DNA from 2 places in the Streptomyces sp. NPDC096323 genome. Region 2 is predicted to be linked to the other one. Evidence: riboswitches for the same ligand, from Rfam matches in the RefSeq annotation. Region 2 holds a riboswitch; the other holds the start of a gene.
The links. Region 2 has a riboswitch for cyclic di-AMP ahead of ABTX18_RS30320 (M23 family metallopeptidase). Riboswitches for the same ligand answer to the same signal wherever they lie in the genome.
Positions count from the first base shown of each region.

Region 1: it holds a riboswitch for cyclic di-AMP, as region 2 does, so the genes downstream of both, ABTX18_RS31030 (C40 family peptidase) here and ABTX18_RS30320 (M23 family metallopeptidase) in region 2, are expected to answer to the same signal.

Region 1 covers NZ_JBEOSI010000013.1:53,655-59,177, reverse strand. The annotation lists gene ABTX18_RS31060 (8-amino-7-oxononanoate synthase) at 1-115, shown strand, start outside; gene ABTX18_RS31055 (DUF397 domain-containing protein) at 165-371, opposite strand; gene ABTX18_RS31050 (helix-turn-helix domain-containing protein) at 396-1,253, opposite strand; gene ABTX18_RS31045 (ATP-binding protein) at 1,462-1,905, shown strand; gene ABTX18_RS31040 (LysR family transcriptional regulator) at 1,945-2,862, opposite strand; gene ABTX18_RS31035 (LysE family translocator) at 2,936-3,583, shown strand; gene ABTX18_RS31030 (C40 family peptidase) at 3,617-4,090, opposite strand; cyclic di-AMP (ydaO/yuaA leader) riboswitch at 4,094-4,264, opposite strand; gene ABTX18_RS31025 (hypothetical protein) at 4,621-4,929, opposite strand; gene ABTX18_RS31020 (ATP-dependent Clp protease proteolytic subunit) at 4,937-5,523, opposite strand, start outside.
Region 2 covers NZ_JBEOSI010000012.1:149,571-155,093, reverse strand. The annotation lists gene ABTX18_RS30330 (M16 family metallopeptidase) at 152-1,522, shown strand; gene ABTX18_RS30325 (M16 family metallopeptidase) at 1,549-2,931, shown strand; cyclic di-AMP (ydaO/yuaA leader) riboswitch at 3,160-3,327, shown strand; gene ABTX18_RS30320 (M23 family metallopeptidase) at 3,341-4,177, shown strand; gene ABTX18_RS30315 (GntR family transcriptional regulator) at 4,431-5,123, shown strand; gene ABTX18_RS30310 (HPr family phosphocarrier protein) at 5,305-5,523, opposite strand, start outside.

The DNA of each region.
Region 1 (5,523 bases), on a different contig from region 2:
ACCGTCCGTACCGGACGGCATCTCCCGGTTGCGGCTGACGGCGCGCGCCGACCTGACGGACGAGCAGATCGCGCACGCGGTGGGGATCGTACGGCGGACCGCGCCGGCCGGCTGACCCGCCGGGGAACCGCCATGCCGGAACGCCGGAACGCCGGGCCGTCGGCTCAGCGGACCGAACCGCCGTTCAGGGCGGTGACGAAGGACGTCCAGGCCGCGCCGGAGAACTGCAGAGGCGGCCTGGATACGTCCTTGGAGTCACGCACGGCCAGTCTCCGGCCGCCGAAGCGCGCGGTCTCCACGCAGTTGTTCATTCCCGTGCTGCGGCTGCTGCGCCGCCAACGTAACGCGTGCTGTGCGAGGCCATCCGGCATGACGCCCCCCTCGGGCAGTCAGGGTCACCGACCGTCGCTCATTGCGGCGATCAGGTCCAACGAGTGCTCCGGCGACAGCGCGTGTGCCTGCAAGGTGCGGAAGGCCGAGCTGTACGCCTCAAGGTCTTCTTTCCGCTCCAGGTAGAGGCTACTCGTCAAATGGTCGAGAACGACCACATCCAGATCAGAGGTGTTCGGAAAGGAAAAGATAACGAAAGGTCCGGTGAGGCCCACATAGCCGCCCACCGAGAAGGGCAGCAATTGGAAGCACACGTGCGGGAGTTGGGCCACCCGGCTGAGGTGCCGCAACTGCTCCCGCATCACCCGGCGGCCGCCGACCCCGCGTCGCAGTACCGCCTCGTCCACCACCGCGCTCAGCCTCAGCGGAGGGTCGCTCCGCAGGACTCCCTGCCGCGCCAGCCGCACTTCCACCAGCGAGTCCAGCTGTCCGACGGGCAGTCCGTCGAGTGAGGCCCGGGTCACCGCGCGGGCGTAGTCGGCGGTCTGCAGGAGACCCGGCACCACCGACGTCTCCAGGGTGCGGGCGGTGCGCGCCTGTGACTCCAGGCTGATGAAGTCGCGGTACTGCGGCGGGATGAGACCGCGGTACGCGTGCCACCACCCCGCGCCCCCACCGCCCGCCGAACCCGCGAGCGCCTCCAGGACCTCGCGCAGCGTCGGGTCGTCCGTGCCGTACACGTCGAGCAGCCGGGCCACATCGCGGGGCCGGACTCCGCTCACGCCGGTCTCGATCCGGCTGACCTTCGACTGGTGCCAGCCGAGCAGACGAGCCGCGTCCCGGCTCGTGAGTCCCGACGCGTGACGCAGACTCCGCAGCTCCTCCCCGAGCTTGCGGCGTCGCACCGCGGGGCCGTGCCGCATGGGGCGCCTCCCTCCCACTCCCGCCGAGCGGACAGTGTGCCGCCCTTACGGGGCATCCGGGGCAGAGTTCACCGCTTTGAGCGACAGATATATGCATATCTTGGTGGATCGTCGTTACAGAAGGCAGCATCAGTGGCAATCTGGCGCGAAGCACAACCCGGACCATCGATCGCGGGGTCGCTTCCGGGTGGGAAAGGGACGGCTCGCCATGGCAGACCATCAAGAAGCAAGCGTCACTCTGCCGAGCGAGCCGGTCTCGGTCTCCGCGGCCCGGAGGTATGTGGCACAGGTACTGGCCGAATGGGGACTGCCCGCGGGTACGGACACGGGCGAGACCGTCCGGCTCATCGTCTCGGAGCTCGCGACCAACGCGGTCCAGCACACCTTCGGACAGTCGCCCACCTTCACCGTGGATCTCCGCCTGGAGCGTGAGGAGCAACTGCGCCTCGGAGTGACGGACAGTCACCCCCGTCGGCCCCAGCGGCTCCCGGCGGCCGTGCAGCAGGACAACGGCCGCGGCATGGTGATCATCCGCTCGCTGGCCAAGGAGTACGGGGGCCGGCTGACCGTCACCCCCACCCCGGACGGCGGAAAGACCGTCTGGATCGCGCTGCCCTGGCACGTGCCCGTATCCGTACCCGTCGAGCACTGACGCGCCTCCGCCCCTGCCCGGCGAGCGCCGCACTCGCCGTCACTGTGACGCCGCGGCCCGCCCGAATCCGCTGCGCAGCAGAGCCCGCAAGGTCGCCGCCGCGGCGCTCGTACGGTCTCCGCGGTGCACCACCGAGATCGTCCGGCGGAACGAGGCCGGATCCAGCCGGCGGACGGACAGCGGCGTCGGCGACATCGCGGCCACCATCTCGGGAACCACCGCCATTCCGATGCCCGCACTCACCAGAGCGCACACCAGCGCATAGCCGGGGGACTCGCAGACCACCGCGGGCAGCGCCCCCGCCTCGGCGAGTGCGCTCTCCACCCCGCGACGCGGCGGATGCGTGGGCGCGCTGCTGATCAGGGGCCGGCCCGCGAGCTCCGTCACCGGGAGCCGCCCGCTGCCGTCGGCCAGAACCTGCCCGGCGGCCGTGATCAGCACGAGTTCCTCGACCAAAAGCGGCTCGGAGACGACACCCGGGGGCGGCGGCGACGCGGGGGCGGGCTCATAGGCGTGGCTCAGGGCCAGATCCACCTCGCCGGCCGCGACCGCGGCCACCCCGCCCGGCGGCTCGTAGTCGGTGACGACCAGTTCGACGTCCGGGTGCGCCCGGCGGAACGCGCTCAACACCGGGGGCAGCAGATGGATGCCTGCGGTGGTGAAGGTGCCGACCCTCAGGCGTCCGCCGGAGAGTCCGGCCAGGCCCGCCAGTTCGTGGCGGGCCTGCTCCATCTCGTCGAGGACCCGCCGTGCGCGCCCCGCGAGAAGTTCGCCCGCCGCTGTCAACCGGGCGCCCCGGTGATGCCGTACCAGCAGCGGCGCCCCCGCCTCCCGCTCCAGTTTGGCGAGCTGCTGGGAGAGCGCCGGGGCGGTGTAGCCCAGGCGGACGGCGGCCCTGGTGATCGAACCGGCCTCGGCGACCGCCACCAGCGCCGCCAGCCGTGTGGGGTCGTACATTAAGCGTTCCTTTTGGCAGGCCCTAGAGATTGCAAGTACATGCTAAAGGCTCTCCAGGTCCAGAGTGGAGCCCATGGACACCCAACTGACCGCCTTCGTCGGAGTCGCCGCTGCCATGGTCGCCCTGCCGGGCGCGGACTTCACCGTCGTCGTACGCAACGCCCTCGCCTCGCGCGCGGCGGGGGTGGCGACGGCCCTCGGGGTCGCCGGGGGTCTTCTCGTCCACACCGCGCTCGCCGTGGCGGGCCTGGCCGCCGTGCTCGTGGCGGTGCCCGCGCTGTTCCGCACCGTCCAGGTCCTGGGCGGTGCGTACGTGCTCTACCTGGGCCTCAGCGCCCTGTACGCGGCCCGGCGGCGCGGCGCGCAGGGGGCGGAGGCCGGGCAGGACAACGGGCACGATGAGCGGGCCGCGAGGGGAACCGGGCGCGCACTGCGCCAGGGGTTCCTGACCAACGCGCTGAACCCCAAGGCGCCCGTACTCTTCCTCAGCCTGCTGCCGCAGTTCGTCCCGGCCGGGGCCGCCCCCCTGCCCAGGACGCTGCTCCTCGCCGCGATCGTCGTGCTGATGGCGCTGATCTGGTTCCCGGCCGTGGCGCTCCTGGTGGACCGCCTCGGCCGGTGGCTGCGCCGGCCGCGTACCGCCCGGGCGATCGAGGGCGGCAGCGGCGCGGCACTCACCGCACTGGGACTCGTCCTGGTGACGGGCCCGCTGCTGCACTGACGCGGGCGCGCGCTCGGGTACGGGGGAGTGGCTTCAACGGACCCGTCCGTAGGAGACGCTCCTCGTCCAGATCTTCTCCAGGCGGACCACGGCCCCGGTCTTGGGCGAGTGCCAGATCTTGCCGCTGCCCGCGTAGATGCCCACGTGGTAGATGCTGCGGCCGGAACGGAAGAAGACCAGATCGCCGCGCTGTCGTTGGGAGGGCGAGATGTGGCGGGTCTTGTTGTACTGCTGCTGGGCCGTGCGCGGGAGTTTCTTGCCCGCCTTCTTGAACGAGTACAGCGTCAGCCCGGAACAGTCGAAGCGGCTCGGTCCGGTGGCGCCCCACCGGTAGGGCGCCCCCTTCTTCGACGCGGCGATGTTGAGCGCCTTCATCGAATGCGTCGCGGCCTGGGCGTCGGTCGCGGCGCCGGGAACGAACAGCGTGCCGCCGACGGCGGCGAGAGTCATGGCCGAGGCCGTAGTGGCCCGGGCAAGCAGAGACGGGACATGAACCTGCGCAGTCATGCGCAACCCTTCGTCAGCCGCCTGTGAAGGATGACCTGTCGGGTTCGGGCCGGCGAAGTGGCCCGGCCGCATACGCGGCTTCACCCCGAGGGTCGGCCGGAAATCCGGTCGGCCCGTTGTGCTGGGTCCTCCACTCCTGCCGATCCACTCCTGTCGACCAGGCATCCGGACGGCGGCAGGACTCGGCGTCCGCCCGGACCGCCCCGCCGCGGTGGCGGGGGCTTGTCGTCCCAGGGATCTTGACTCACCGCGTGCCGGATTTCCGAGGTGAAACGGCGATATGTGACCCTCGTCACGAATGACCTGTTCGGGTGGCGAGATGCCCTCCGGGGCGCTGTCGCCATGCGTCGACCGATGCCGTACCAGCGACGTAACGGCAGATCTCACCCACGGTCCGGCTCGAAAGCGCAAATCGAGCTGTCCCTCGTGCGAAGTAGCGCCTACGCCGAACGAGGGAGAGAATTCGGTCGCCGCGTCGGGCGTGTCGGCCGACGGGCTGATCAACGTCGGGCGTGCCGCCGACAGACCGGTCAACTCGGCGGGTCGGGCGGCAGGGCGACCCGCCGCGAGCGCCGCTCGCCGTCGAGAACACGCAGCGCCCTGGTCAATGTGGCCGCGTGGATCCGGGATTCGCCCCGCTCGTGCATCAGTGCGAGCGCGTCCCGCAGGGCGGCCGCGTGCGAGGCCAGCGCCTGGGCGGCGCGCAGGGCGCTGTACGTGTCGCATCCGTGGGCCGGATTGATCCGGCCCACCTGGTCGAGGACTTGCAGATAGCGGTCGATGAACTCGCCCTCCGCGCGGGTCAGGGCGGGCAGTGGCGCGAACTCCGGTGGCTCCATCGCGGATTCACCGCGCCGGGTGCGGCGGGACGGACAGTCCGCGGTTCTGCACGATGTGGTCGATCAACCCGTAGTCCTTGGCGTCCTCGGCGTCGAGGATGAGATCGCGCTCGGTGTCCGCGGTGATCTGCGCGGCGGTGCGGCCGGTGTGACGGACCAGCATGCCGGTCAGCGTCTCGCGCATCCGGTCCAGTTCCCGGGCCTCGATCTCCAGGTCGGACGGCTGCCCCTGTACGGGCTCGGCGAGTTCGGGCTGCTGCACGACTACGCGGGCGCCCGGCAGGGCGTGCCGTCGGCCGGGCGCGCCGGCTGCCAGGAGCACGGCCGCGCCGGCGCCTGCCTGGCCGAGGCAGAAGGTCTCCACCTCGCAGGTGAGGTACGCCATCGTGTCGTAGATGGCCGTCATGGCCCCGAACGACCCACCCGGGGAGTTGATGTAGAGCTGGATCGGCCGGTCGGGCGCGTCGTGTTCCAGGTACATGAACTGGGCCACCAGGTCGGTGGCCGCCGTGTCGTCCACGGGCGTGCCGAGGAACACGACGCGTTCGGCCAGGAGCTTGGAGTAGGGGTCGAGCGTGCGGGTCCCCTGGGACG
Region 2 (5,523 bases):
CGCACCCCGTCCCGAGGTGCCCGGGACCCTCTTTCCCGCGAACTTTCGCGACACGGGAACTTCGCCAGGTGCCGGTGCGCTTGCTTACAGTGGCAGGTCTCGCATCAACTTCTCGAAACCAGCATCCAGTATCGCGATCGAAGGGACGTACATGCCCATGGGTCACACGGCCACAGCCGAGGCCGGCTCCGGCGGCTTGACAGCGACCGAGCACCGTCTGGCCAACGGCCTGCGCGTGGTGCTCTCGGAGGACCATCTGACCCCGGTCGCCGCGGTGTGCCTCTGGTACGACGTCGGTTCGCGCCACGAGGTCAAGGGACGCACCGGCCTGGCTCACCTCTTCGAGCACCTGATGTTCCAGGGCTCCGGCCAGGTCAAGGGGAACGGCCACTTCGAACTGGTGCAGGGCGCCGGGGGCTCCCTCAACGGGACCACCAGCTTCGAGCGGACCAACTACTTCGAGACGATGCCGACGCACCAGCTGGAGCTGGCCCTGTGGCTCGAGGCCGACCGGATGGGCTCGCTGCTCGCCGCGCTCGACGACGAGTCCATGGAGAACCAGCGTGACGTCGTCAAGAACGAGCGCCGCCAGCGCTACGACAACGTGCCGTACGGCACCGCGTTCGAGAAGCTGACGGCCCTCGCCTACCCGGAGGGCCACCCGTACCACCACACCCCGATCGGCTCGATGGCCGACCTGGACGCGGCGACACTGGAGGACGCGCGGACCTTCTTCCGTACGTACTACGCGCCCAACAACGCGGTGCTCTCCGTCGTCGGCGACATCGACCCCGAGCGGACGCTCGCCTGGATCGAGAAGTACTTCGGCAGCATCCCCTCGCACGACGGCAAGCAGCCGCCGCGCGACGGCACGCTCCCCGGGATCATCGGCAGCCAGCTGCGCGAGGAGGTCCGCGAGGAGGTGCCGGCGCGTGCGCTGATGGCCGCCTACCGGCTGCCGCACGACGGCACGCGCGAGTGCGACGCGGCCGACCTCGCACTGACCGTGCTGGGCGGCGGCGAGTCGTCCCGGCTGCACAACCGCCTGGTCCGCCGCGACCGGACGGCCGTCGCGGCCGGATTCGGGCTGCTGCGGCTCGCGGGCGCGCCCTCGCTCGGCTGGCTGGACGTCAAGACGTCCGGCGGCGTCGAGGTGGCGCAGATCGAGACCGCGGTCGACGAGGAGCTGGCCCGGTTCGCCGAGGAAGGCCCCACGCCCGAAGAAATGGAGCGTGCCCAGGCCCAGTTGGAGCGCGAGTGGCTGGACCGCCTCGGTACGGTCGCGGGCCGCGCCGATGAACTGTGCAGGTTCGCCGTGCTGTTCGGTGACCCGCAGCTCGCCCTGACAGCCGTGCACCGGGTGCTCGACGTGACCGCGGAGGAGGTCAAGGCGGCCGCCAGGGCCCAGCTGCGGCCCGACAACCGGGCCGTGCTGGTCTACGAGCCGCTCGCGCCCGCCGAGGCCGCCGAAGAGGCGGACGCCGCCACCGACACCGACGCGCACGAAGGAGCGGACAAGTGACCGACGCTGCCGCGACTGGAGTTCCGATGGAGTACCACCCGCAGCCCGCCCCCGGCGTGGCCAGGCCATGGGCCTTCCCCGCGCCCGAGCGCGGCTCCCTGCCCAACGGCCTCACGGTGCTGCGCTGCCACCGCCCCGGCCAGCAGGTCGTCGCCGTCGAGATCTTCCTCGACGCCCCTCTGGACGCCGAGCCCGAGGGCCTGGACGGGGTCGCCACGATCATGTCCCGAGCGCTGTCCGAGGGCACCGACAAGCAGAGCGCCGAGGAGTTCGCCGCCGAGCTGGAACGCTGCGGTGCCACCCTGCACGCCCACGCCGACCACCCTGGCGTCCGGGTCTCCCTGGAGGTTCCGGCCTCGCGGCTGGCCAAGGCGCTCGGCCTGGTCGCCGAGGCGCTGCGGGCTCCCGCCTTCACCGACAGCGAGATCGAGCGGCTGGTGGGCAACCGGCTGGACGAGATCCCGCACGAGCAGGCCAACCCGGCCCGCCGTGCCGCCAAGCAGCTCTCCAAGGAACTCTTCCCGGCTACGGCCCGTATGTCGCGCCCCCGCCAGGGCACCGAGGAGACCGTGGCCCGGATCGACTCCGCGGCCGTGCGCGCCTTCTACGACGCGCACGTCCGTCCGTCGACCGCGACCGCCGTGGTCGTCGGGGACCTCACGGGCATCGACCTGGACGCGCTGCTCGCCGACACCCTCGGGGACTGGTCGGGCAACACCGCCGAGCCCTGGCCCGTCCCGCCGATCACCGCCGACGACACGGGCCGCGTGGTGATCGTGGACCGCCCCGGCGCTGTGCAGACGCAGCTGCTGATCGGCCGGATCGGCGCGGACCGGCACGACAGCGTCTGGCCGGCCCAGGTGCTCGGCACGTACTGCCTGGGCGGCACGCTCACCTCCCGGCTCGACCGGGTGCTGCGCGAGGAGAAGGGCTACACCTACGGCGTACGGGCCTTCGCCCAGGTCCTGCGCTCCTCGGCCCCGGGCTCCGCGTCCGGGGCGACGGGTGCCGCGATGCTCGCCATCAGCGGTTCCGTGGACACGGAGTCCACCGGCCCGGCCCTGGAGGACCTGTGGAAGGTCCTGCGGACCCTGGCCGCCGAAGGGCTGACGGACGCCGAACGCGAGACGGCCGTGCAGAACCTCGTCGGCGTCGCCCCGCTGAAGTTCGAGACGGCTGCCTCCGTCGCGGGCACCCTCGCCGACCAGGTCGAGCAGCACCTCCCGGACGACTACCAGGCACAGCTGTACGCGCGCCTCGCGGAGACCGGCACGGTCGAGGCGACCGCGGCCGTGGTCAACGCCTTCCCGGGCGACCGGCTGGTCACGGTCCTGGTCGGCGACGCCTCGCAGATCGCGGAGCCCGTCAGGGCCCTCGGCATCGGTGAGGTGTCGGTCGTTACCGGCTGACGGCTGAACTGACGGCCGCGGCCACTTCCCCTGATACCGGGGCAAAAGGAAGACCCCGACGGAGCGGACTCCGTCGGGGTCTTCCCTTTTGCCCGCTTTGCGGGAGAGGTTGCCTGTCTGCCCTGTGGGATACACGACAAAACGGCCTGTCCGTTTGGTGCGGGCAAGCGCCCCCGCCTAGCGTCGGCTCCGCTGTCCGTCACTCGTATGCCGCATCCGCGACGTACCGGGCAGTCATCGCCGAGTCCCCGTCAGGCGCGAGCCCGGGGAGCCGGGGACCCACGCAGTCCCTGGGGTGAATCGGATGCCCGCGCCTCGTACGAGGCGGGTGGATCCGTAGGAGACCTTCCTGCTCCGAACCCGTCAGCTAACCCGGTAGGCGAGAAGGAAGGAAAGGACCAGCCACTTCATGGCGTTCACCCGTGCCTCCGGGAAGCACCGTGCCCCGGGCCGTCTGACGCGCAGCGGCGCGAAGGCCATCGGCATCGCGACCCTGGCCACCACCGGCGTCATCGGCGGACTTGCCTCGCCGGCCCTCGCCGCGGACACCGAGACCCCCGCCGCCGGCGAGACCGGCCTCACCCAGGTCATCGCCATCGAGAACGTGCTCGCCGACCGGATCGAGGCGCAGGCGGACGCGCAGCAGCACCAGGCCGACGTCGCCGAGAAGAAGGCCGAGGCCGAGGCCAAGAAGGCGAAGGCCGCCGCGAAGGCGAAGGCCGACGCCAAAGCCAAGGCCGCCGCGAAGGCCGCCGCGAGGGCGAAGGCCGTCGCCCGCGCCGAGGAGGCCCGTGAGCGCGCCGCCCGCGCCGCGCGCTCCGCCGAACGCGCCCGGCTCGGCGCCTTCCAGCTTCCCGTCGCCGGTTCGTACGTGACCACCGGCTACAAGTCCAGCGGCTCGCTCTGGTCCTCCGGAAGCCACTCCGGCATCGACTTCCACGCCGCGTCCGGGAGCTCCGTCGTCGCCGTCGGCTCGGGCACGGTCGTCGAGGCCGGCTGGGGCGGGGCATACGGCAACAACATCGTGCTGCGGATGACGGACGGCACGTACACCCAGTACGGCCACCTCTCGTCGATCGGCGTGTCCGTCGGCCAGAGCGTCGGCGCCGGACAGCAGATCGGCCTCTCCGGCTCCACCGGCAACTCGACCGGCCCGCACCTCCACTTCGAGGCCCGCACCACACCCTCGTACGGCTCCGACATGGACCCGGTCGCCTACCTGCGCGCCCACGGCGTCTTCGTCTGACCCTCCTGACCCACCCGGAACAGCCGATCCCCGGACAGCCGTTCCGAAGACTCGAAGACCCCGGCATCACGCCGGGGTCTTCGCCGTCTCCGCGTACCGGAGGGCTGCACGCACCGGTGTGCCCGGGTGGCCGGAGACCAAAAGATATTCATGAATTTCCACCCGCCGTCGGAAATGCGACCGCATTGCAATAGAGTCGCAGGGCAGGCGTCGATCGGCCGCGTTTCGCGGGGATTAAGGCGGAGGTTCGGACATGCGCATTCCGGCGCATTCGGTATGCACGGCAATCCGTGAGGACATCGTCCAGGGTGTCTACGAACGCGGCAGCCGACTCACCGAGGAGGTGCTCGCACGCCGGTACGGGGTCTCCCGCGTCCCGGTACGGGAGGCGCTGCGCACCCTGGAATCCGAGGGATTCGTGGTCACCCGCAGGCACGCCGGAGCCTGCGTCGCCGAGCCCACCGAGCAGGAGGCCGCCGACCTCCTGGAGGTCCGGACGCTGCTGGAGCCGCTCGGCGCGGCCCGCGCCGCCCACCGCCGCACGGACGCGCACCTCAAGGTGTTGCGCGGCCTGGTGAGGCTCGGTCAGGAGCGCGCCCGCCGGGGCGAGGGCGAGGACCTGCGCTCCCTGGGTGGCTGGTTCCACGAAACCCTCGCGCAGGCCTCCGGCAGTCCCGGTCTGATCGCGCTGCTCACCCAGCTCCGGCACAAGACCGCCTGGATGTACACGATCGAGCAGCCGGCCCGTCCGGCCGATTCCTGGGCCGAGCATGGAGCGATCGTGGACGCCGTGGCGCGCGGCGACGCGGAGAGGGCGAGGGCGCTGACCGCCCAGCACGCCGAGCGGGCCACCGCCGCGTACCGGCTGCGCCGCCCCGGCCGGCCGGACGCCGCCCGGGTGAGGACTTCGCAACATGTCGTAAACACCCCGAGCGGCCGGCATTAACAATTGCGCCGTATACAAAGAATAGGCATTCCGCAGGGCTTTCTTTTCGCTGCCCGAATTCATTGATGGCGGAGCCGTGCGGTGACGCGAGCGCATGTGTCCGTACGAAAAAGCCGCGGCTCCCCGTCAAGGGTGCCGCGGCTCTCGCGCGGGAATTCCCGCAGTGCGTGACCCGACGGGATCAGACGGTCTCCGGAAGCTCGTCGAGCCCCTCGGCGACCAGCTTGGACAGGCGGTCCAGGGCGGCTTCGGCGTTGTCCGCGTCGGAGGCGAGCACGATCTCCTCGCCGCCCTGCGCGCCGAGACCGAGCACGGCGAGCATGGAGGCCGCGTTCACCGGGTTGCCGTCGGCCTTGGCGATGGTGACGGGGACGCCGGAAGCCGTGGCGGCACGGACGAA